Linked DNA regions of Variovorax terrae. The protein of the gene in region 2 interacts with the protein of the main gene of each other region in a pairwise test. Links are inferred from orthologs where the notes say so. Each region holds a gene or a part of one and is shown on either strand. Other genes may lie near its edges. The genes, in order: MMF98_RS13080 and lpdA.

Evidence for each region.
Region 1: the proteins of lpdA (region 2) and MMF98_RS13080 interact in binary tests that used the Escherichia coli proteins (3 or more experiments, as listed by UniProt). The link is inferred for Variovorax terrae from one-to-one orthologs.

Annotation. Positions count from the first base shown.
Region 1 is NZ_JALGBI010000001.1:2,768,460-2,778,541, forward strand. Bases 6,998-10,056 are described here. They hold MMF98_RS13080 (UvrD-helicase domain-containing protein), read right to left. Parts: upstream 9,687-10,056; coding sequence 7,308-9,686; downstream 6,998-7,307. Other genes in these bases: MMF98_RS13075 (ABC transporter permease), read left to right, coding at 6,998-7,212; MMF98_RS13085 (hypothetical protein), read left to right, coding at 9,712-10,056. In the rest of the region: polA (DNA polymerase I), read right to left, coding at 1-356; MMF98_RS13040 (hypothetical protein), read left to right, coding at 413-766; MMF98_RS13045 (homoserine kinase), read left to right, coding at 799-1,749; MMF98_RS13050 (BPSS1780 family membrane protein), read left to right, coding at 1,842-2,633; MMF98_RS13055 (FecR family protein), read left to right, coding at 2,630-3,391; MMF98_RS13060 (tetratricopeptide repeat protein), read right to left, coding at 3,452-3,904; MMF98_RS13065 (50S ribosomal protein L11 methyltransferase), read left to right, coding at 4,144-4,827; MMF98_RS13070 (transporter substrate-binding domain-containing protein), read left to right, coding at 4,827-6,563; more of MMF98_RS13075, read left to right, coding at 6,556-6,997; more of MMF98_RS13085, read left to right, coding at 10,057-10,082. UniProt on the Escherichia coli protein: A helicase with DNA-dependent ATPase activity. Unwinds DNA duplexes with 3'-5' polarity. Translocates on single-stranded DNA with 3'-5' polarity. Initiates unwinding more efficiently from a nicked substrate than double-stranded DNA.
Region 2 is NZ_JALGBI010000001.1:2,185,405-2,195,426, reverse strand. The notes cover bases 2,784-5,782. They hold lpdA (dihydrolipoyl dehydrogenase), read left to right. Parts: upstream 2,784-3,375; coding sequence 3,376-5,190; downstream 5,191-5,782. Other genes in these bases: MMF98_RS10320 (LysR family transcriptional regulator), read right to left, coding at 5,278-5,782; MMF98_RS10340 (Ntn hydrolase family protein), read left to right, coding at 2,789-3,379. In the rest of the region: aceE (pyruvate dehydrogenase (acetyl-transferring), homodimeric type), read left to right, coding at 1-990; aceF (dihydrolipoyllysine-residue acetyltransferase), read left to right, coding at 1,009-2,664; more of MMF98_RS10320, read right to left, coding at 5,783-6,207; MMF98_RS10315 (alpha/beta fold hydrolase), read left to right, coding at 6,281-7,135; MMF98_RS10310 (thiamine pyrophosphate-binding protein), read left to right, coding at 7,132-8,844; MMF98_RS10305 (aldehyde dehydrogenase family protein), read left to right, coding at 8,834-10,022. UniProt on the Escherichia coli protein: Lipoamide dehydrogenase is a component of the glycine cleavage system as well as of the alpha-ketoacid dehydrogenase complexes.

The DNA.
Region 1 (10,082 bases), 590 kb from region 2 along the record:
CCGGGCACGGCCAGCACCTTCCAGCCCAGCAGGCCCACCACCTCGTGGATCGGCTCGATCTGGCCGCGCAAGTCGTCCGGCATGGGCGAGCGGTTGGCCTTGTACTCGGGGTACAGCGCGTCGCGGAAGGTCGGGCCCTTGGCGTCGAACACGCAGACGGCGTAGTCGGCCTGCACTTCCTTGCGCAGCGCCTGCATCATGTTGATCATGCCGCGGATGGCGCCGGTGGCCGGGCTGGCCGGGTCGCCCGGCACGGCGCGCAGGTCGGGCATGGCATGGAAGGCGCGGTACAGGTAGCTGGAACCGTCCACCAGGACCAGGGTTTTCGGGCTTGCAGTTGCTTTTTCGTCGCTCATGGGCAGATTGTGCACGGCCGCAGCCGCACGCCGCGCCCCGCCTCTACAATCGGGCCATGCGTGCCGTCCTCCTCTCCCTGCTGCTGGTGGCCGCCGGCTCTGCGGCCCTGGCCCAGAACCCGGCGCCCAACGCCCTGCCGGCCCCGCCCGGCGGGCAGGAGCCGCTGACCCGCTCGGGGCCGGCCGCGCTGCGCGGCGACCAGCGCATCGAGCGCATCCGGGTGGAAGACGGCGGCTCGCGCATCGACGAGGTCCGCTACGGCGGCGAGACGCAAAGCATCACCGTGCAGCCCAAGGCCAACGTGCCCGAGTACGAGGTACTGCCGCTGGACGGCGCACGCAGCCGGCCGAACGGCCTCGACACACCCGGGCCGACCGGCCAGCGGGTGTGGAACGTCATCAAGTTCTAGGGACCAGGGCCCGTTCACACGACTGTTGCCAGATGGCCGTATTCACCGAAGTCTCATTCGAGGAGGCGCAGGCTCTGCTGCGCCAGCTGAACCTGGGCGAGTTGCGCGAGCTGCGCGGCATCGAGGGCGGCATCGAGAACACCAACTACTTCGCCACCACCGACCAGGGCGAGCATGTGCTCACGCTGTTCGAGCGCCTGAGCGCCGAGCAGTTGCCGTTCTACCTGCACCTGATGAAGCACCTGGCGCAGCGCGGCATTCCCGTGCCCGACCCGGCGGCCGACCGCGACGGCGACATCCTGCACCGGCTCAAGGGCAAGCCCGCCGCCGTGGTGAACCGCTTGCGCGGCAGGAGCGTGCTGGCGCCCGGACCCGAGCATTGCGCCGCCGTGGGCACGACGCTGGCGCGCATGCACCTGGCCGCGCGCGACTTCAACCGCAGCCAGCCCAATCTGCGCGGCCTGGCCTGGTGGAACGAAACGGTGCCGGTGGTGCTGGTGCACCTGAGCGACAGCCAGCGCACGCTGATCCTGGCCGAGCTGGCGTTCCAGAACCACGTCGCGGCCTCCTCCGCCTACGCGGCGCTGCCGCGCGGGCCGGTGCATGCCGACCTGTTCCGCGACAACGTGATGTTCGACGACGGCCAGCTCAGCGGCTTCTTCGACTTCTATTTCGCCGGCGTCGACGCCTGGCTGTTCGACATCGCCGTGTGTCTGAACGACTGGTGCATCGAGCTGGAAACCGGCGCGCACGACGCCGTTCGCGCCCACAGCCTCCTTGCCGCCTACACCGCCGTGCGGCCGCTGGCCGCCGCCGAGCGCCAGCTGCTGCCCGCCCTGCTGCGCGCCGGCGCGCTGCGCTTCTGGATCTCGCGGCTGTGGGACTTCCACCTGCCGCGCGAAGCCGCCATGCTGCAGCCGCACGACCCCGGCCACTTCGAGCGCGTGCTGCGCCAGCGCATCCGCCAGCCGGTGACGGCCTGAGCCGCTTGCCTGCACTGGATTTGTCACGCAAACTGGGGCCCCCCGGTTGGCCAGAACCTTCGTGTCCCATTGCCCTCATTCATGCATCGCCAATGAAACTGAACATCGTTCCCGCGCGTACCGGTATCCAATGGGTCAAGCTCGGCATCCAAACCTTCTTCAAGCAGCCGCTCGCGCTGGCGGGCCTGTTCTTCATGTTCATGGCCGTGATGTCGCTGGCCACGCTGCTGCCCTTCATCGGCGGCGCGCTCGCGCTGGCGCTGCTGCCGGCCGCCTCGCTGGGGCTGATGGCGGCCACGCTGGAGGCCACCAAGGGCAAGTTCCCGATGCCGTCCATCCTGGTCAGCGCCTTCCGGGCCGGCCAGCAACGCGCACAGGCCATGATGGTGCTGGGCGCGCTCTACGCGGCGGGCTTCCTGCTGGTGATGGGCGTCTCGGCGCTGTTCGACGGCGGCCAGTTCGCGCGGCTTTATCTGGTGGGCGGCCAGCTCACGCGCGAACTGGTGATGGCGCCTGATTTCCAGCTCGCCATGTGGGTGGCGATGGGCCTGTACCTGCCGCTGTCGCTGCTGTTCTGGCATGCGCCGGCGCTGGTGCACTGGCACGGCGTGCCGCCGCTCAAGAGCCTGTTCTTCAGTTTCGTCGCATGCCTGCGCAACTTCCGCGCCTTCACCCTCTACGGCCTCACCTGGGCCGCAGTGTTCGTGCTGTCGCTGACGGTGATCACCAGCATGGCGGCCCTCAGCGGCAGCGCCGAGCTGGCCTCCCTGCTCATGATGCCGGTGGCGCTGGTGCTGGCGGCCATGTTCTTCACCTCGACCTATTTCACCTTCCGCGACAGCTTCGTTGCCGACGACCCCACCCCACCCGGAGAGAGCGCATGACCCAGCACATCCTGCAAGGCCGCACCGAGAACGAACTGCTCTGGTTCCGCCGACGCAGCTTCCTGCAGGCTGCGGCGGCCTGGACGGCCGTGGGCGGCTCGGCCGCCGCGCTGGCCCAGGCCCGCAGCAACATCGTGGAATTGCGGGGCGACGCGCTGCTCAACGGCAGCCGGCTGCTGCCGCAGCACACCATCATGACCGGCGACCAGGTGCAGACCGGGCCCGGCACGAACCTGGTCTTCGTGATCGGCAACACCTCGTTCCTGGTGCGGCAGAACTCGCGCCTGACGGTGGAGCGCGGCAGCACGCTGAGCGTGGTGAGCGTGCTGCGCCTGGTCACGGGAGCGGTGGCCAGCGTCTGGGGCAAGGGGTCGAGCCGCCAGATCGTCACGCCCACGCTGACCGCAGGCATCCGCGGCACGGGCGTCTACGCCGAGGTCTTTCCCGAGCAGGACAACCGCAGCTATTTCTGCAACTGCTATGGCACGGTGGAGATGGGCGCCGGCCCCGACCGGGCGCTGAGCCAGTCCGACTACCACCAGGCCTTCTGGGGCGAGGTCCGGCCCAAGGAAGGCCGCTTCCTCACGCCGGCCAAGGCCATCAACCACACCGACGAGGAACTCGAATACCTGGCCGGCCTGGTCGACCAGCGCACGGCCTGGCAGATCTCGGGCCACAAGGGCGTGAAGGACGGCAAGGGCTACATGGAAGACAAGCCCGGGCAGATGCACCCGGCGGACACCCAGCGCCAACGCTGACCGCAGGCCGCCCATGAAAAAGCCCGGCCGAGCCGGGCTTTTTCATGGGTGGGCCACGCCTCACTTGTTCTTGTCCTTGTAGTCGGCGATGGCCTTGGCCAGGTCTTCGTATTCTTCGCAGGTCTTGTTGCCGCAGATCTGCTCCAGCGCGGCCAGGTGCTTCTCGGCCTCGGCCGGCTTCTTGTCCATCAGATAGGCCTCGCCGATGTACTCGTGTGCGCCCTTGTGCTTCGGGTTGAGCTTGAGCGCCGTGTTGTATTCCTCGAAGGCCTTGGGCAGGTCGGGCGTGGCCTTCTTGCGGTAGGTGTAGCCCAGCAGGTTGTGCACGTCGGCGTTGCGCGGCTCTTCGCGCGCCGCCTGGCTGAGCTCGAACAGGGCCTTGTTCCAGTCCTTGGCGTCGATGGCCTTGCGGGCCGTGGCCATGCGTTCGCTGGCAGTCGGGCCGGAAGGCGTGTCGGCGGCGAAGGCCGCGCCGGCCAGCAGCGCCAGGCAGGCAATGAGGGTCTTGATCATGATGAACGCTCTCCGGTTATGAAAAACCACTTGAGTGGAAATTAACCAAAAAGTTTCAACCCATTCGCCCCCTCTGTCAATCGGTGCGCAGCCCCTGTCTGGCGAGGTGGCCGCCGGCGCACGGCTTCGTTACAAGGTGTATCCATAGGTTACTATCGCTCGACCCGTGCTTCCGGCCGTTCGCCCGACGCCGGGGAGCCACTGCTCTGTGATGCCATAAAACCGTTTTTTGAACGACTTTGAGCGACACCGAATCATTGTTCAGCCCGAGCGAGTACACCGCCGCCTTGCTGCTTTACGTACGCAAGCACGCGGCGCGTGTGCAATCGTCCAGGGCGCTCGACATGGGAACCGGCAGTGGCGTGATGATGGCGACGCTTCTGGCCCTGGGCGCGCAAAGTGCGTTGGGTGTGGAGCTCGAACCGCTGGCAGTTCAGGCGACACAAAAATTGTTGGATCAAGAGGGCTTGCTTGAAAAGGCCAACCTGGTTCAGGGTGACATGTGGGCGGCATGTGGAGATGCATGCTTTGATCTTGTGGTCACCAACCTGCCGCAGTTTGCGGCTGAGCACATCGAGGGCGATGGTCGCCTGGCGAGCTGGAGCGCGGGCGGCGCCGACGGCCGCCGCTGTGTCGATCCATTTCTGACGGGCCTGAGCCGCCACCTGGCTCCCGGCGGCCTGGCTGTGATGACCCACAACGTGTTTCTCGACATCGGCAAGACGCAGGCGATGGCCGATGCCCTGGGCCTGCAAGCCCGCGTCGCCTATTGTGCTTCGGCGCCTTTGCCCGCGCATAAGCTGGCAAGCCTGAGTCCTCCCGTGCTGGCGCGTTTTACGGGCCAAGGCATTCACAAAATGGGCAACTACTGGTTTGTCGATTTCGACCTTGTTGAAATCAGCTGGAAGCCTGAGAAAGCTTGATGCGAACCTGCCGCGTGGATGAAAGCAGCCTCGCCATGCGGAGGCTGGCGCAAGTCGTGGCCTGTACTTCGGCGCTTGTGCCGGCATTCAGGACGATATCGATGCGCCGGTTGCTGGCCATCGGCCTGGCGCTGCTGTGTTTCAGCGCGGCGGGCCAAGACACCCGGCCGTCGCCGCCGATGCCACCGGCAACACAGGCCAGTCCGCAAAGAAGCACAAATTGCGATGGTGCGGCGGATGTGTGGTCGCGCGTCATCTGCACCAAAACCCTGAGAGTGGGCGTGCGCACCGGCTACCCGCCATTTGCCTTCGAGAACGCAAACCTGCTGCAGGGCTTTGAAATTGACCTGGCGCGCCAGCTTGCGGATTCGCTGGGTGTTGCGCCCGTGTTTGTGGTGGTCACGCCTGCCAACCGCCTTGCCCTGCTGGGTGAAGGGCGCGTTGATTTGGTCATTGCCACCATGGGGCACACCTCGCAAAGAGACAAGGAAGCCCTCTTTGTGCGGCCGCACTACTACCAGTCGCAGACCATTGTGCTGGGGCGCAAGGAGCTTGCGATCGATGGCCTGGCCAAGTTGCGCGGCAACACTGTCTGCGTGACGGTGGGTAACAGCACCAATGCCGAGCTGTCGGTCAATGGCGCGCGCCTGAAGCTTTTCGACAAAGCCTCGAGCCTCGTCGATGAACTTCGCCTGGGCGGCTGCTCTCTGGTCGCGCAGGACGACAGTTTTTTCGCGTCCTATCTGCAGCAGCCCGCGTTTGCCGCAGCCTACGACACCAAGTTTGGCTTTGCACCATTGCCATGGGGGGCGGCCGTGGCGCGTGAAGGTGGTGAACGCCTTGCAGACGTGCTGGGCCTGTCGATGCGGCACCTGCACAATTCGGGTGCGTTGCAGGCGCTGGCCAAAAAATATGGGGTGAACTCGCCATTTCTGGAGCAGCAGCGCCTGTTGTGGGCAAGCAGCCGCTGTGCGCAGATGACCTCATTGACGGACCCGGCCTGCGTGTTGGCGCCGCCTGACAACCAGCTGGAGCCAACATCATTTGCGCCGCTGGTTGGCCGGCTGGAAAAATTCATCCACCAGGCCACCGGCATCAAGGTCACCCTGGCCATGTTCAAGACATGGGTGGCGCTGGACCTTCTTTTCGAAGGCATCTGGTTTTCCATCTTGCTGGTTTTGGGTGCCGTGTTGGCGACCTGGGCTTTTGCGCTGGCCTTTGGCGCGGGCCTGACTTCCCATAAGCCGTGGCTGCGCTGGGCCATGCGCGGCCTGCTGTGGCCAATGCAGTCCACGCCGCTGATTTTGCTCATGATTCTGGCGAGTGTGCTGGTCGGCGCCGCCGGTGCCAGTTCGCCGTTTGTGGCGCTTGCCGCCGCCGTGCTGGTGCTGGGCCTGTTCAACGGCTGCAACGCAGGGCAGGCCGTTGCGGAAGCGATGCTCACACTGCGCGAGGAGCGTGCGCCATCGCAGCCCGCTTTGAGCGCCGCAGTTTACCGGGCCAGGTCACAAGTGGTGGCGTTCGTCGTGAACGCCACCCGGGGCAGCCCCGCCGCATCGGTGATGGGTGTACCCGAACTCCTGTCCGCACTGACTGACGTTGCGTCGTTTTCCAGTGAGCGCATCACCACCTACACCTTTTTGCTCCTCTTTTACATGCTGCTGGTTGCCGTGGTGCATCGCCTGGCCAACCTGTGGCAGGCGCGGCTGGCCCTCAGGGGAGGCGCCCATGCTTGAGTTGCTTCCCCGGTTCTTGCCGGATTTTCTGTCCGGCCTGGTCGTGAACTTCCAGATTGCCATCTGCGCCCTGCTGGGTGGCCTGCTGCTGGGGGCGCCGCTGGCGGCTGCGCGGTTTCGGAACGGCCTTGCCGCCGCACCGGCTGCCTGGCTGGTCTCGGTGATGCGGACCGTGCCCACTTTTGTCGTGATGTTTTTCTTGGTCAACGTCGCGTCCGCCGGCTTTTCCGTCGGCCGCTGGCAGTTTGTCATGACGCCCTGGCTGGCCATGGTGGTGTCACTCGCCCTGTATGCGGCGGCCTATGTGTCCGACAACGCTGTCGAGGCCATGCGGCAGTGGCGAAATGGTTCGCCAGTCGCCGCCATGCTCTTTCTGATGGGCCTGGTACGCGCCCTTTTTGTCATGGTGCTGTCGTCCGGGTTTGGCGCTGCGGTGGGCGTGGTCGAGGCCACCACGATCACGCTGCGTGCCATCGAAACCCTGCCCAAGGTGAGCGACAGGCTGCTCCTGATCGGCTTGGTCATGGTGATGTTCACCGTGTGCTTCCAGTTGATCTACCACCTCATCAACCATCTGCGTGTCAAGCTCGTCCAGCGCTTTCACCGTCCCCTCCAGGCGGCTCGCCCGTCGGATCCCCGGTCGCCTTGAGGCCTTGCGCTTGCCATCAGGGCCTCAGATGGTCCCAGCCTTCGGCCCGGCCCGTGCCCCGGTCAGAGGTTTTTCCTGCGCACCCAGAGAGCCCGCTACACCGGCGTCAGCTTCGCCACGCTCAGCGCCAGCCATTTCACGCCGTGGCGCGGGAAGTTGATCTGCGCGCGCGCATCGTCGCCCGAGCCTTCGAGCGTGAGCACCGTGCCCTCGCCGAACTTGTTGTGGAACACCTGCATGCCCGAGCGCAGGCCATGCGCGGGCGCGGTCTTCTGCGCCGGCACCGGCGGGCTCGCAAAACGCGTCAAATCCTGGTTAAATCCGCCGGAGGTCCTTGTGTAGCGGTCATTCTTAGCTACAGAATTAGGAGCAAACCCGAAGCCCGATCCAAAGCCCTGGTGCTTCGGCGTGATCCACTTGAGCGCGGCCTCGGGCAGTTCCTCGAAGAACCGGCTCTTGAGGTTGTAGCGCGTCTGGCCGTGCAGCAGGCGCGTCTGCGAGTGGCTCAGGTACAGGCGCTTGCGCGCGCGGGTGATGGCCACGTACATCAGGCGGCGCTCTTCCTCCAGCCCCTCGTAGTCGCTCATCGAGTTCTCGTGCGGGAACAGGCCCTCTTCCATGCCGGTGATGAACACGCAGTCGAATTCCAGGCCCTTGGCCGAGTGCACCGTCATGAGCTGCACCGCGTCCTGGCCGGCCTGGGCCTGGTTGTCGCCCGACTCCAGCGCCGCATGCGTGAGAAAGGCCGCCAGCGGGCTCAGGGTCTCGCCGGTGTCGGCATCGGGCGCCAGCGGCTCGCCGGCCGGTGGCAGGTTCGGGTCCAGCCCCTGGCTGGCGGGCGACTGCGTGAGCGGGCGGCCCAGCTCGTCCACCGGCAGCGCCACCGCGTCGCGGCCGAAGCCCTCCTGGGTGACGAAGCTCTCGGCCGCGTTGACCAGCTCCTCCAGGTTCTCGATGCGGTCGGCGCCTTCGCGGTCGGCCTTGTAGTGCTCGATCAGGCCGCTGTGGTCGAGCACCAGCTCGATGATCTCGCGCAGGGTCTGGCCCTGGGTCTGCTCGCGCAGCACGTCGATCTTCGCCACGAAGGCGCCCAGGTTGGCGCCGGCCTTGCCGCTCATCGTGCTCACGGCGTCGTGCAGCGAGGCGCCCATCGCGCGCGCGGCATCCTGCAGCTGCTCGATGCTGCGCGCGCCGATGCCGCGCGGCGGGAAATTGACCACGCGCAGGAAGCTGGTGTCGTCGCGCGGGTTCTCCAGCAGGCGCAGGTAGGCCAGCGCGTGCTTGATTTCGGCGCGCTCGAAGAAGCGCAGGCCGCCGTACACGCGGTACGGCACGCCGGCGTTGAACAGCGCGGTTTCGATCACGCGGCTCTGCGCATTGCTGCGGTAGAGCACGGCGATCTCCTTGCGCGCAAAGCCCGGCTCGGTGCCGTGGTCGCGCACCAGCTGGCGCATCTCGTCCACCATCCACTGCGCCTCGGCGAAGTCGCTGGTGGCCTCGTACACCCGCACCGGCTCGCCCGGGCCCTGATCGGTGCGCAGGTTCTTGCCCAGGCGCTTGCTGTTGTGGCTGATGAGTTCGTTGGCCGAGTCGAGGATGTTGCTGTAGCTGCGGTAGTTCTGCTCGAGCTTGATCTGGTGCTGCACGTTGAATTCGCGCACGAAGTCGGCCATGTTGCCCACGCGCGCGCCGCGAAAGGCGTAGATGCTCTGGTCGTCGTCGCCCACGGCCAGCACGCTGCTGCCGGGGCCGGCGAGTTGCTTGATCCAGGCGTACTGCAGCTTGTTGGTGTCCTGGAACTCGTCGATCAGGATGTGGCGAAAGCGCCGCTGGTAGTGCTCGCGGATCGGGTCGTTGTCGCGCAGCAGCTCGAAGCTGCGCAGCATCAGCTCGCCGAAATCGACCACGCCCTCGCGCTGGCACTGCTCCTCGTAAAGCTGGTAGATCTCGATCTTCTTGCGGGTTTCCTCGTCGCGCGCCTCCACCATGTTGGGGCGCAGGCCGTCTTCCTTGCAGCCGGCGATGAACCACTGCGTCTGCTTGGCCGGGAAGCGCTCGTCGTCTACGTTGAACTGCTTCATCAAGCGCTTGATGGCCGAGAGCTGGTCCTGCGTGTCCAGGATCTGGAAGCTCTGCGGCAGGTTGGCCAGCTTGTAATGCGCGCGCAGGAAGCGGTTGCACAGGCCGTGGAAGGTGCCGATCCACATGCCGCGCACGTTGACGGGCAGCATGGCCGTGAGGCGCGTCATCATCTCCTTGGCCGCCTTGTTGGTGAACGTGACGGCCATCACGCCGCCGGGCGAGACCTGCCCGTTCTGCAGCAGCCAGGCAATGCGCGTGGTCAGCACGCGGGTTTTGCCCGAGCCCGCGCCGGCCAGGATCAGCGCATGCTCATTGGGCAGGGTGACGGCGGCGCGCTGCTCGGGGTTGAGATTCTGTAAGAGGGGGGGCTCGGCTGCGACTTCTGGGAACATATGCCCCATTGTAGAAAGCCCACCGATGAAGCCTTCCCTTTTTCTGCTTGGCCTGGCCGTCTGCCTGCCGCCCCCCGCCCTGGCGCAATCGTTCTGCGCCAGCGACGGCCAGCGCGCGCCCGTTGCGCTGGTGGAGCGCTTCATCAGCGCCGACTGCGAGGCCTGCTGGTCCGACGCACGCAGCGCCCGCCCCGGGCCGCGCGAGCTGGCGATCGACTGGATCGTGCCGAGCGCGCGGGGCGACGACGCGCCGCTGTCGGCCGCCGCCACGCGCGACAGCCTGGCCCGGCTTGAAGCGCTGGGCCAGGGGGCGCCGCAGGACACCGCCCGCCTCGCCACGCATGCGGTGGGCGCCGCGAACGGGCGCCGGCTGCGCGTGGCGCACGGCCTGCCGTT
Region 2 (10,022 bases):
AAGGCCGGCCAGATCCTGCAGGAAGGCATCAACGAAGCCGGCGGCATGAGCAGCTGGATCGCGGCGGCCACCAGCTACAGCACCAGCAACCGCATCATGGTGCCGTTCTACGTGTACTACTCGATGTTCGGCTTCCAGCGCATCGGCGACCTGGCCTGGGCGGCCGGCGACATGCAGGCGCGCGGCTTCCTGCTGGGCGGCACCTCCGGGCGCACCACGCTCAACGGCGAAGGCCTGCAGCATGAGGACGGCCACAGCCACATCCTGGCCAACACCATCCCCAACTGCGTGAGCTACGACCCGACCTTCGCGCACGAAGTTGCGGTGATCCTGCACCATGGCCTGAAGCGCATGGTCGAGAAGCAGGACAACGTCTACTACTACCTCACGCTGCTCAACGAGAACTACGCCATGCCCGGCCTCACGCCCGGCACCGAGGAGCAGATCATCAAGGGCATGTACCTGTGCAAGGAAGGCGCCAAGCTCACCCCGCGCGTGCAGCTGCTGGGCTCGGGCACCATCCTGCGCGAGAGCCTGTTCGCGCAGGAACTGCTCGAGAAGGACTGGGGCGTGGCCGCCAACGTCTGGAGCTGCCCGAGCTTCAACGAGCTCACGCGCGACGGCCAGGACGCCGAGCGCTGGAGCCTGCTGCACCCGACCGAGAAGGCACGCGTGCCGTTCGTGAGCCAGCAGCTCGAGAAGCATGCCGGCCCGGTGGTGGCGTCCACCGACTACATGAGGGCCTACGCCGAGCAGATCCGCCCCTTCATCCCCAAGGGCCGCACCTACAAGGTGCTGGGCACCGACGGCTTCGGGCGCAGCGATTTCCGCAGCAAGCTGCGCGAGCACTTCGAGGTCAACCGCCACTACATCGTGGTGGCGGCCCTCAAGGCGCTCAGCGAGGAAGGCACCGTGCCGGTGGCCAAGGTGGCCGAGGCGATCCAGAAATACGGCATCAACACCGAAAAACGCAACCCGTTGTACGCCTAACCCCCTGCGGAGACAGACATGGCATTGGTAGAAATCAAGGTACCGGACATCGGGGACTTCGACGAGGTCTCGGTCATCGAGCTGCTGGTCAAGCCCGGCGACACGGTCAAGGCGGAGCAGTCGCTGATCACGGTGGAGTCCGACAAGGCGTCGATGGAGATTCCGTCGAGCACGGCCGGCGTGGTCAAGGAGCTGCGGGTCCAGCTCGGCGACAAGGTCAAGGAGGGCTCGGTCGTGCTGCTGCTGGAGGCCGCCGGCGCCGCCCCCGCGGCCGCCGCCCCGGTTTCAGAGTCAAAACCGGCGGAGGTCCAGGTGCAGCGGTCATCGGCTGCTACGAATTCAGGAGCACCTGCGGCTGCGCCGAGCGGCCCGGTGGAGGTGCGTGTGCCCGACATCGGCGACTTCAAGGACGTGGCGGTGATCGAGCTGCTGGTCAAGCCCGGCGACGCCATCAAGGCCGAGCAGTCGCTGATCACGGTGGAGTCGGACAAGGCCTCGATGGAAATCCCTTCGTCGGCCGCCGGCGTGCTCAAGGAGCTCAAGGTCAAGATCGGCGACAAGGTCAACATCGGTGATCTCGTGGCCGTGCTTGAAGGCACGGCCGCCGCTGCGGCGGCGCCGGCCCCGGCCCCGGCGCCTGCCGCCGCGGCTCCGGCATCGGCCGCAACTGCAGCAGCCGCAGCGCCGGCGGTGGCCGCCGCTGCCGCGCCGCAGCCCGCGCACGACCCGACGGCGCCGCAGGGCCACCTGCCGCATGCCTCGCCCTCGGTGCGCAAGTTCGCGCGCGAGCTGGGCGTGCCGCTGCAGGAAGTCAAGAGCAGCGGCCCCAAGGGCCGCATCACGCAGCAGGACGTGCAGAACTTCACCAAGGCGGTGATGGCCGGCGCGGCGCGCACCCAGGCCGCGGCCGCCAAGGCTCCCGCGGCGGGCGGCGGCGCGGGGCTGGACCTGCTGCCCTGGCCCAAGGTGGATTTCGCCAAGTTCGGCGCCATCGAGCGCAAGGACCTGTCGCGCATCAAGAAGATCAGCGGCGCCAACCTGCACCGCAACTGGGTGATGATCCCGCACGTCACCAACAACGACGAAGCCGACATCACCGAGCTCGAAGCCTTCCGCGTGGCCACCAACAAGGAGAACGAGAAGTCGGGCATCAAGGTCACGATGCTGGCCTTCGTGATCAAGGCGGTGGTCTCGGCGCTGAAGAAGTTCCCCGAGTTCAATGCCAGCCTGGACGGCGACGCGCTGGTCTACAAGCAGTACTTCCACATCGGCTTCGCGGCCGACACGCCCAACGGCCTGATGGTGCCGGTGCTGCGAGATGCCGACAAGAAGGGCATCCTGCAAATCAGCCAGGAGATGGGCGAGCTCGCGAAGAAGGCGCGCGACGGCAAGCTCGGGCCGGCCGACATGACCGGCGGCTGCTTCTCGATCAGCTCGCTTGGCGGCATCGGCGGCACGCACTTCACGCCCATCATCAACGCGCCCGAAGTCGCGATCCTGGGCCTGTCCAAGGGCCAGATGAAGCCGGTGTGGGACGGCAAGCAGTTCGTGCCGCGCCTGGCGCTGCCGCTGTCGCTGTCGTACGACCACCGCGTGATCGACGGCGCCGCGGCCGCGCGCTTCAACGCCTACCTGGGCCAGGTCCTCGCCGACTTCCGCAGGGTACTGCTTTGAACACCCCCAGGCTGCGCTTCGCTGCGCCTCCCCCCTTGCAGGGGGCAACACCAGCGGCCCGGCAGAGCCGGTTCCGCGGTGCTACTGGCAATGGCTTCGCTGCGCTTGCCTTTGGAGTACGCGCATGACGACGGTCGTGGTGGTGAAGAAGGCCGGGCAGGTGGCGATCGCCGCCGACACGCTCGTGACCTTCGGCGACACCCGGCTGGCGCACCGCTTCGAGGACAACGGCAAGATCTTCAAGGTGGACGCGCCCGCCGGCATGAGCTACGTCGGCATGGCCGGCACGGTGGCGCACTTCCCGGTGCTGCGCAAGGCCATGACGGCGCTGCCCCGGGAGCAGCTCAAGCTCGGCAGCAAGGACGAGGTGTTCGACACCTTCACGCGGCTGCACCCGCTGCTCAAGGAAACCTTCTTCCTGCAGACCAAGGAAGAGGACAACGATCCCTATGAGTCGAGCCAGTTCAGCGTCGTGATTGCCAACGGCACCGGCATCTACGGCCTGTACAGCTACCGCGAGGTGTTCGAGTTCAAGGAGTTCTGGGGCATCGGCTCGGGGCGCAGCTTTGCGCTCGGGGCCATGCACGCGGTCTGGGGCAAGGCCAAGACCGCCCGCGAGGTGGCCGAAGCCGGCCTGCGCGCCGGCTGCGAGTTCGACAAGAACTCGGCCGGTCCCTTCGATGTATTCACGATCAAACTGAAAGGTTCCAAATGAGCCTGATTGAAATCAAGGTGCCGGACATCGGCGATTTTTCCGAAGTGACCGTCATCGAGCTGCTGGTCAAGCCCGGCGACAGCATCCGGCCCGAGCAGTCGCTCGTGACGGTGGAGTCCGACAAGGCCTCGATGGAGATCCCGTCGTCGCACGGCGGCGTGGTGAAGGAGCTGCGCGTCAAGCTCGGTGACAAGGTGGCCGAAGGCTCGGTGCTGCTGGTGCTGGAGGCGCAGGGCGCCGCAGCGGCCGCGGCGCCGGCCTCCGCCCCGGTTTCACAGCCAAAACAGGCGGAGGTCCAGGTGGCTCCGTCATCGGGTGCTATCACTTCTGTAGCGTCCAGCCACACGGGCGGCGCCGACCAGGAATGCGACGTGCTGGTGCTCGGCGGCGGCCCCGGCGGCTATTCGGCAGCGTTCCGCGCGGCTGACCTTGGCCTCAAGGTGGTGCTGGTGGAGCGCTACGCCACGCTTGGCGGCGTCTGCCTGAACGTGGGCTGCATTCCGTCCAAGGCGCTGCTGCACGTGGCCGCGGTGATGGACGAGGTCAGCCATTTCGAGGCGCTGGGCGTGAGCTTCGGCAAGCCGGTGGTCAACCTGGAGAAGCTGCGCGCGCACAAGGCCAAGGTGGTGGGCAAGCTCACCGGCGGCCTCACGGCCATGGCCAAGATGCGCAAGGTCACCGTGGTGCGCGGCCACGGCGAGTTCCTCGACCCGTTCCACCTGCAGGTGCGGGAAACCAGCGGCGCGGGCCAGGAGCAGACCGGCAAGGCCCAGGTCGTCAAGTTCCGCAAGGCCATCATCGCCGCCGGCTCGCAGGCCGTGCAGCTGCCCTTCATGCCCAAGGACCCGCGCGTGGTGGACAGCACCGGCGCGCTGGACCTGGCATCCAGCCCCAAGCGCATGCTGATCCTGGGCGGCGGCATCATCGGCCTCGAAATGGGCACGGTCTACTCTACGCTGGGCGCGCGCCTGGACGTGGTGGAGATGCTCGACGGCCTGATGCAGGGCGCGGACCGCGACCTGGTCAAGGTCTGGCAGAAGATGAACGCACCGCGCTTCGACAACATCATGCTCAAGACCAAAACCGTGGGGGCCGAAGCCACGAAGGACGGCATCCTGGTCCGGTTCGAGGGAGAGCAGGCGCCCAAGGAGCCGCAACTGTATGACCTGGTGCTGCAGGCCGTGGGCCGCAGCCCCAACGGCAAGAAGATCGGCGCCGACAAGGCCGGCGTGACGGTGAGCGACCGCGGCTTCGTCCCGGTGGACATCCAGATGCGCACCAACGTGCCGCACATCTTCGCCATCGGCGACATCGTGGGCCAGCCCATGCTCGCGCACAAGGCGGTGCACGAGGCGCATGTGGCGGCCGAGGTGGCGGCCGGCGAGCTGCAGGGCAACCAGGAGCTGGCCAGCGCCGCCTTCAACGCCCGCGTGATCCCGAGCGTGGCCTACACCGACCCCGAAGTGGCCTGGGTCGGCCTGACCGAAGAGCAGGCCAAGGCGCAGGGCGTGCAGGTCAAGAAGGGCCTGTTCCCCTGGAACGCCTCGGGCCGCGCCATCGCGAATGGCCGCGACGAAGGCTTCACCAAGCTGCTGTTCGACGCCGAAACCCACCGCATCGTGGGCGGCGGCATCGTCGGCACGCATGCGGGCGACATGATCGGCGAGGTCGCGCTGGCGATCGAGATGGGCGCCGACGAAGTGGACATCGGCAAGACCATCCACCCGCACCCCACGCTGGGCGAGAGCATCGGCATGGCGGCCGAGGTGGCGCACGGCACCTGCACCGACGTGCCGCCGGCGCGCAAGTGAATCGCCGGCCGCTCAGCGGCCGGCCGACAACGGCGCCTCGATGAGCCGCGCCCGCCTTATGAAGGCGGCGCGGCTTTTTCGTCCAGGCTAGGGCTTGGGCGCCTGCTGCATCTGCAGGGCCACGGCCTCGCAGGCCTCCAGGGCCAGCCTGGCCGCCATCGGGTACTCCCGGCCCGTGCGCGACACGACCGCAATGGCGCGCTCCAGTACCATGCCGGCGGACGTCAGCTCGATGACCTCGCCGCGCAACTGCTCCGCCAGCACGAGCTGGCGCGGCACGAACGTCAGGAAGCGCCCTTCGCCCAGCAGCGACATGATCAGGGCCGCGGAAGTGGTTTCGATGGCCGCGCGCGGCGGCAGCGCCTTGGCCGCCGCGAACAGGTCCACCAGCCGATGCCAGACCATGCCGTCGCGAGGCGGTGTGATCCAGGGATAGGCCAGCAGGTCGGCGGCCTGCACGTTGCCCTTGCGGGCCAGGGGATGCGCCGCACCGCAGCAGACGACGAAGCGGTCGCGGAACAGTTCGCGCGCTTCCAGGCCCGCCGCGAGGCGATCGAAGGGGAGGTTGGTCAGCGCGAAATCGAGTTCGCCATCCACCACGTCCTGCGCCAGGCTGTCGTACAGGCCCTCGCGCACGGCAAAGGTCAGGGACGGATGGCGGGCGTGGGTCGCGGCGATGGCCAGCGGCAGGAAGCGCGGCGACAGCGCGGGCGCAACGCCCATGCGCACCTCCCCGATCTCGCCATGCTTGAGCTTCTGCAGCTCGGCGATGCAGCTATGCAGGTCGGCGCGGATGGCCTGGCCGCGCCGCGAGAGCGTCTCGGCGTACAGCGTCGGCACGAGGCCGCTGGTGGTGCGCTCGAACAGCGGCAGGCCCAGCTCCGCCTCGAGCTTGCGCACGCTCTTGCTCAGCGCCGGCTGCGACAGGCCCAGCAGGGCGGCGGCCTTGCCGAGGCTGCGCGCTTCGTAGGCGGCCAGAAAGTGATCCAGCAGCAGGTGATTCAGGGTGGCTGTCATAACTGAGGGTTTTGAGGTCATGCCTTTCAGGCTACTAGCGGATATGCCTTGGTGTGAGCATACTGCCGTCCTCATGAGCACAGCGATCCATGATTTTCGACACACTGGCCAGCCTCCGGCCATCGCCTTCGATGTGGCGGGCGAGGGTGAGCCGATCCTCTTCCTGCACGGCATCGGCGGCAACCGGCAGAACTGGGCCGGCCAGCTGGCGCACTTCGGGGCGCGCTTTCGCGCCATCAGCCTGGACTTCCGGGGTTATGGCGACAGCGCCGCGATCGAAGAGCCCTTCGAGTTCGCCGATTTCGTGGAGGACGCGCTGCGCGTGCTCGATGCGCTGGAGATCGGGCGCGCCCACGTCGTCGGGCTGTCGATGGGCGGACTGGTGGCGCAGGCGCTGTATGCCCGGGCGCCGCAGCGCGTGGCCAGCCTGTGCCTGACCGCCTGCCGCTCGGGCGCGGAGCCTGTTCTGCAGGGAGCCCGGCGCGAAGGCTTCATCAGCGCGCGCCTGGGGCCGCTCAACAGCGGCGGCCCGCAGGCGCTGGCGCAGTCCCTGGCGCCCACGCTGATCGGCCGGCAGGCGACGGCCGAGGCCCGGGAGCAGGTGATGGCGAGCCTGGGCAAGCTGCGCCCGGACTCCTATCTCAAGATCATGGAGGCCCGCATGCGCATCGCGCCTTTTCTGGACCCCGCGACGGTGGCCGTGCCCGTGCTGGTGATCGGCTCGGATGAAGACACGGTCGCGCCGCTGGCGCAGATGCGCGATCTGGCGGCTTCCATCCCGCAGGCGCAGCTCGCCGTCATCGGCGGTGCCGGCCATCTGGTGAACATCGAGAAGCCGCAGGAATTCAACCACGCGCTGCTGGCATTCCTCGGCGGGGCGGCCGCCGAGGCCCGGCCGCGCACCGGGGTGGAGGCCCGAATCGCATGAGCAAGACCACCATGAGCATGGGGCGCCGCATCGTTGAACTGCTGCGTCAGGAGGGCGTGCAAGCCGTGTTCTCGCAAGGCGACATCACCACGCGCGACGTCCTGCTGCACGCCGAGCGTGCCGGCCTGCAGGTCGTCGGTCCGCGCCACGAGGCGGCGGCCGTGTTCAGCGCCATGGGCTACTACGCGGTCACGGGCCGGCCGCAGGCGGCATTCGGCGCCATGGGGCCCGGCGTGGCGAACCTGCTGCCGGCCGCGGTCGCCGCGTCGCAAGAGCATGTGCCGGTGCTGATCTTCGGCGCGCGGCGTCACCAGGGAGCGGCCCATGCGGTGCGCCGGGGGCAATGGCTGTCCGCGCCCATGGAGCCGCTGTTCGCGCAGATCTGCAAGTTCGCCACCGTCGTGCGGCACCCGGCCGAGATCGACGACGCGGTGCGGCAGGCCTTCCGCCAGGCGCTCGCCGGCACGCCGGGGCCGGTGTACATCGAGTACGACAGCATGATGCATGTGCAGGAGTGGGACTACCCCCCGCTGCAGCCGCCCGGCAGCTACCGTGCCGGGCCGCAGGCGGCCTCGGAATCCTCGGTGCTGGCCGCCGCCGCGCTGCTCAAGGGGGCCTCGCTGCCGCTGCTGCTGGCGGGCGAGGCGGTGCAACACCATCGCTGCCAGGCGGCCCTGATCGCACTGGCGGAGAAGCTCGGCTGCCCGGTCGTGACGACCTTCGCCGGCAGCGGCCTGATTCACGCTGGCCATCCGCAGGCGCTGCTGTTCCAGGGGCAGGCTGCGCAGGAGGTCATCGCCGAGTCGGACCTGCTGCTGGCGGTGGGCACCTGTTTGCCCGAGAACACCAACTATGGCCGGCTCATGGCGTTCGCGCAGAACGAGGCCCGGCGCAAGGTGATCGTGCTGGAGCCGGATCTCGCAGCCATCGGTGTGAACCGGCCGGTGGATGTGGCCGTGGTCGGCGACCTGCCGCTCACCCTCGCGCAGCTGCATGCCGCGCTGGGCGAGCCGCGCCCCAGCCATCCTCGGCTGCCCGGCTGGAAACAGCAGCAGGCCGATGAGCACGAGGCGGCGCTGGCGGCGATTCCCGACCGCGGCGCGCTGCACCCTTCGCGCATGATGCTGGAGGCCCGGCATGCCGTTCCCGACGAGGCCTCGATCGTGCTCGACGGCGGCCTGACCATCTTCTACCAGCATGCGTTCTTCGAAAAGCGCGGTGCCGATTTCGTCTACGGCGCCCACTACTCCCACCTGGGCTGCGGGCTGCCGCAGGCCGTCGGCGTGCAGCTGGCCCAGGGGCGCGATCGCCCGGTCTGCCTGATCACCGGGGACGGCGCCCTGGGCTTTCACTTCATGGAGCTGGAGACGGCCGTGCGGCACCAGTTGCCGATCGTGGTGCTCGTGAACGATGACCACGCGCTTGGCGCCGAGATGGCAGCGCACATGCAGCACATCGGACACCCGATCGAGGTGCGCTTCGCGCCGGTGCGCTACGACAGGATGATGGAAGCCATGGGCGGGCATGGCGAGTACGTGGAGCGGGTGGAAGACCTGCAGCCCGCGATCCGGCGCGCCTTCGCCAGCGGCAAGACGGCGCTGGTGCAGGTGATCACCGACCCCGAAGCCAGCCATCGCGAGCCGCACCCCTTCGCGGCGGCCCGCGCCAGCTGGATCAACGCCGATGTGCAGGATCGCTATGGACGCTGAAGCACTGCAACAGGCGCTGGCGCGCCAGCGCCGCGCTTTCGCCGCCGATGGTTTTCCCGATGCGCATACCCGCATCGAGCGGCTGGACCGGATGGCGGCCATGGTGCTGGCGCATGCCGAGGAGATCGTGGCCGCGCTGTCCCTTGACTTCGGCAACCGCTCGCCGCATGCCACCCGCACCGGCGACGTGCTCGGCGCCGTGGCGGCGATCCGCTACAACCGCGACAACCTGAGCCGCTGGATGGCACCCACGCCCATCGCACTGCCCGAGCCGATGGAGCGGGAAGGCGCGCGCGCCGAAGTGCGCTGCCAGCCGCTGGGGGTCATCGGTGCCATCGTGCCCTGGAACGGGCCGGTGCTGATGGGCGTGCTGGCCGCTGCCGGCGCGCTGGCAGCGGGCAACCGCCTGATGCTCAAGGTGCCCGAGCTGACCCCGCGCGCATCCGTGCTGCTGGAGCGCATGTTCGCGGGCAGCTTCGCGCCCGAAGAGGTCTGCGTGGTGCAAGGCGATGTGGCCACGGGGGCCGCCTTCAGCCGGCTGCGCTTCGATCACCTGCTGTTCACCGGCTCCCTGGCCACCGCGCGCCATGTCGCCCGTGCGGCGGCCGAACAGCTGGTGCCCGTCACCCTGGAGCTGGGCGGGCGCAACCCGGTGATCGTCGGGCGCAGCGCCGACATCGAACTCGCAGCGGCGCGGCTCGTCACCGGCAAGATGGCTTCCGCCGGCCAGGTGTGCGTGTCTCCCGACTACGTTCTGGTGCCGCGCGGCAGCGTGCAGGCGATGGTGGACGCCATGGCCGCACAGGCAGCCCGTCTCTATCCCACGCTGCTGGACAACGACGACTACACCGCCATCGCCTCGCCGGCGCATTTTGCGCGGTTGCGGCGCCTGCTGGAAGATGCGCGGCTGAAGGGCGCCCGGGTCCTGGAGATCAACCCTGCGGGCGAAGCCGTGTGGGACAGTGCGCAGCGGAAGTTTCCCCTGTGCCTGCTCACCGGCGTGACGCCCGACATGCGGGTGCTGCAGGAGGAAAGCTTCGGCCCGCTGCTCTGCATTCTTCCCTACGACTCTCTGGAGGAAGCCCTCGCCGTGGTCGCCGAGCAGCCGTCGCCGCTGTCGGCCTACTACTTCGGCAGCGATCCGGTGGAGCAGGAGAGCGTGGTCGAGCGCGTGGTTG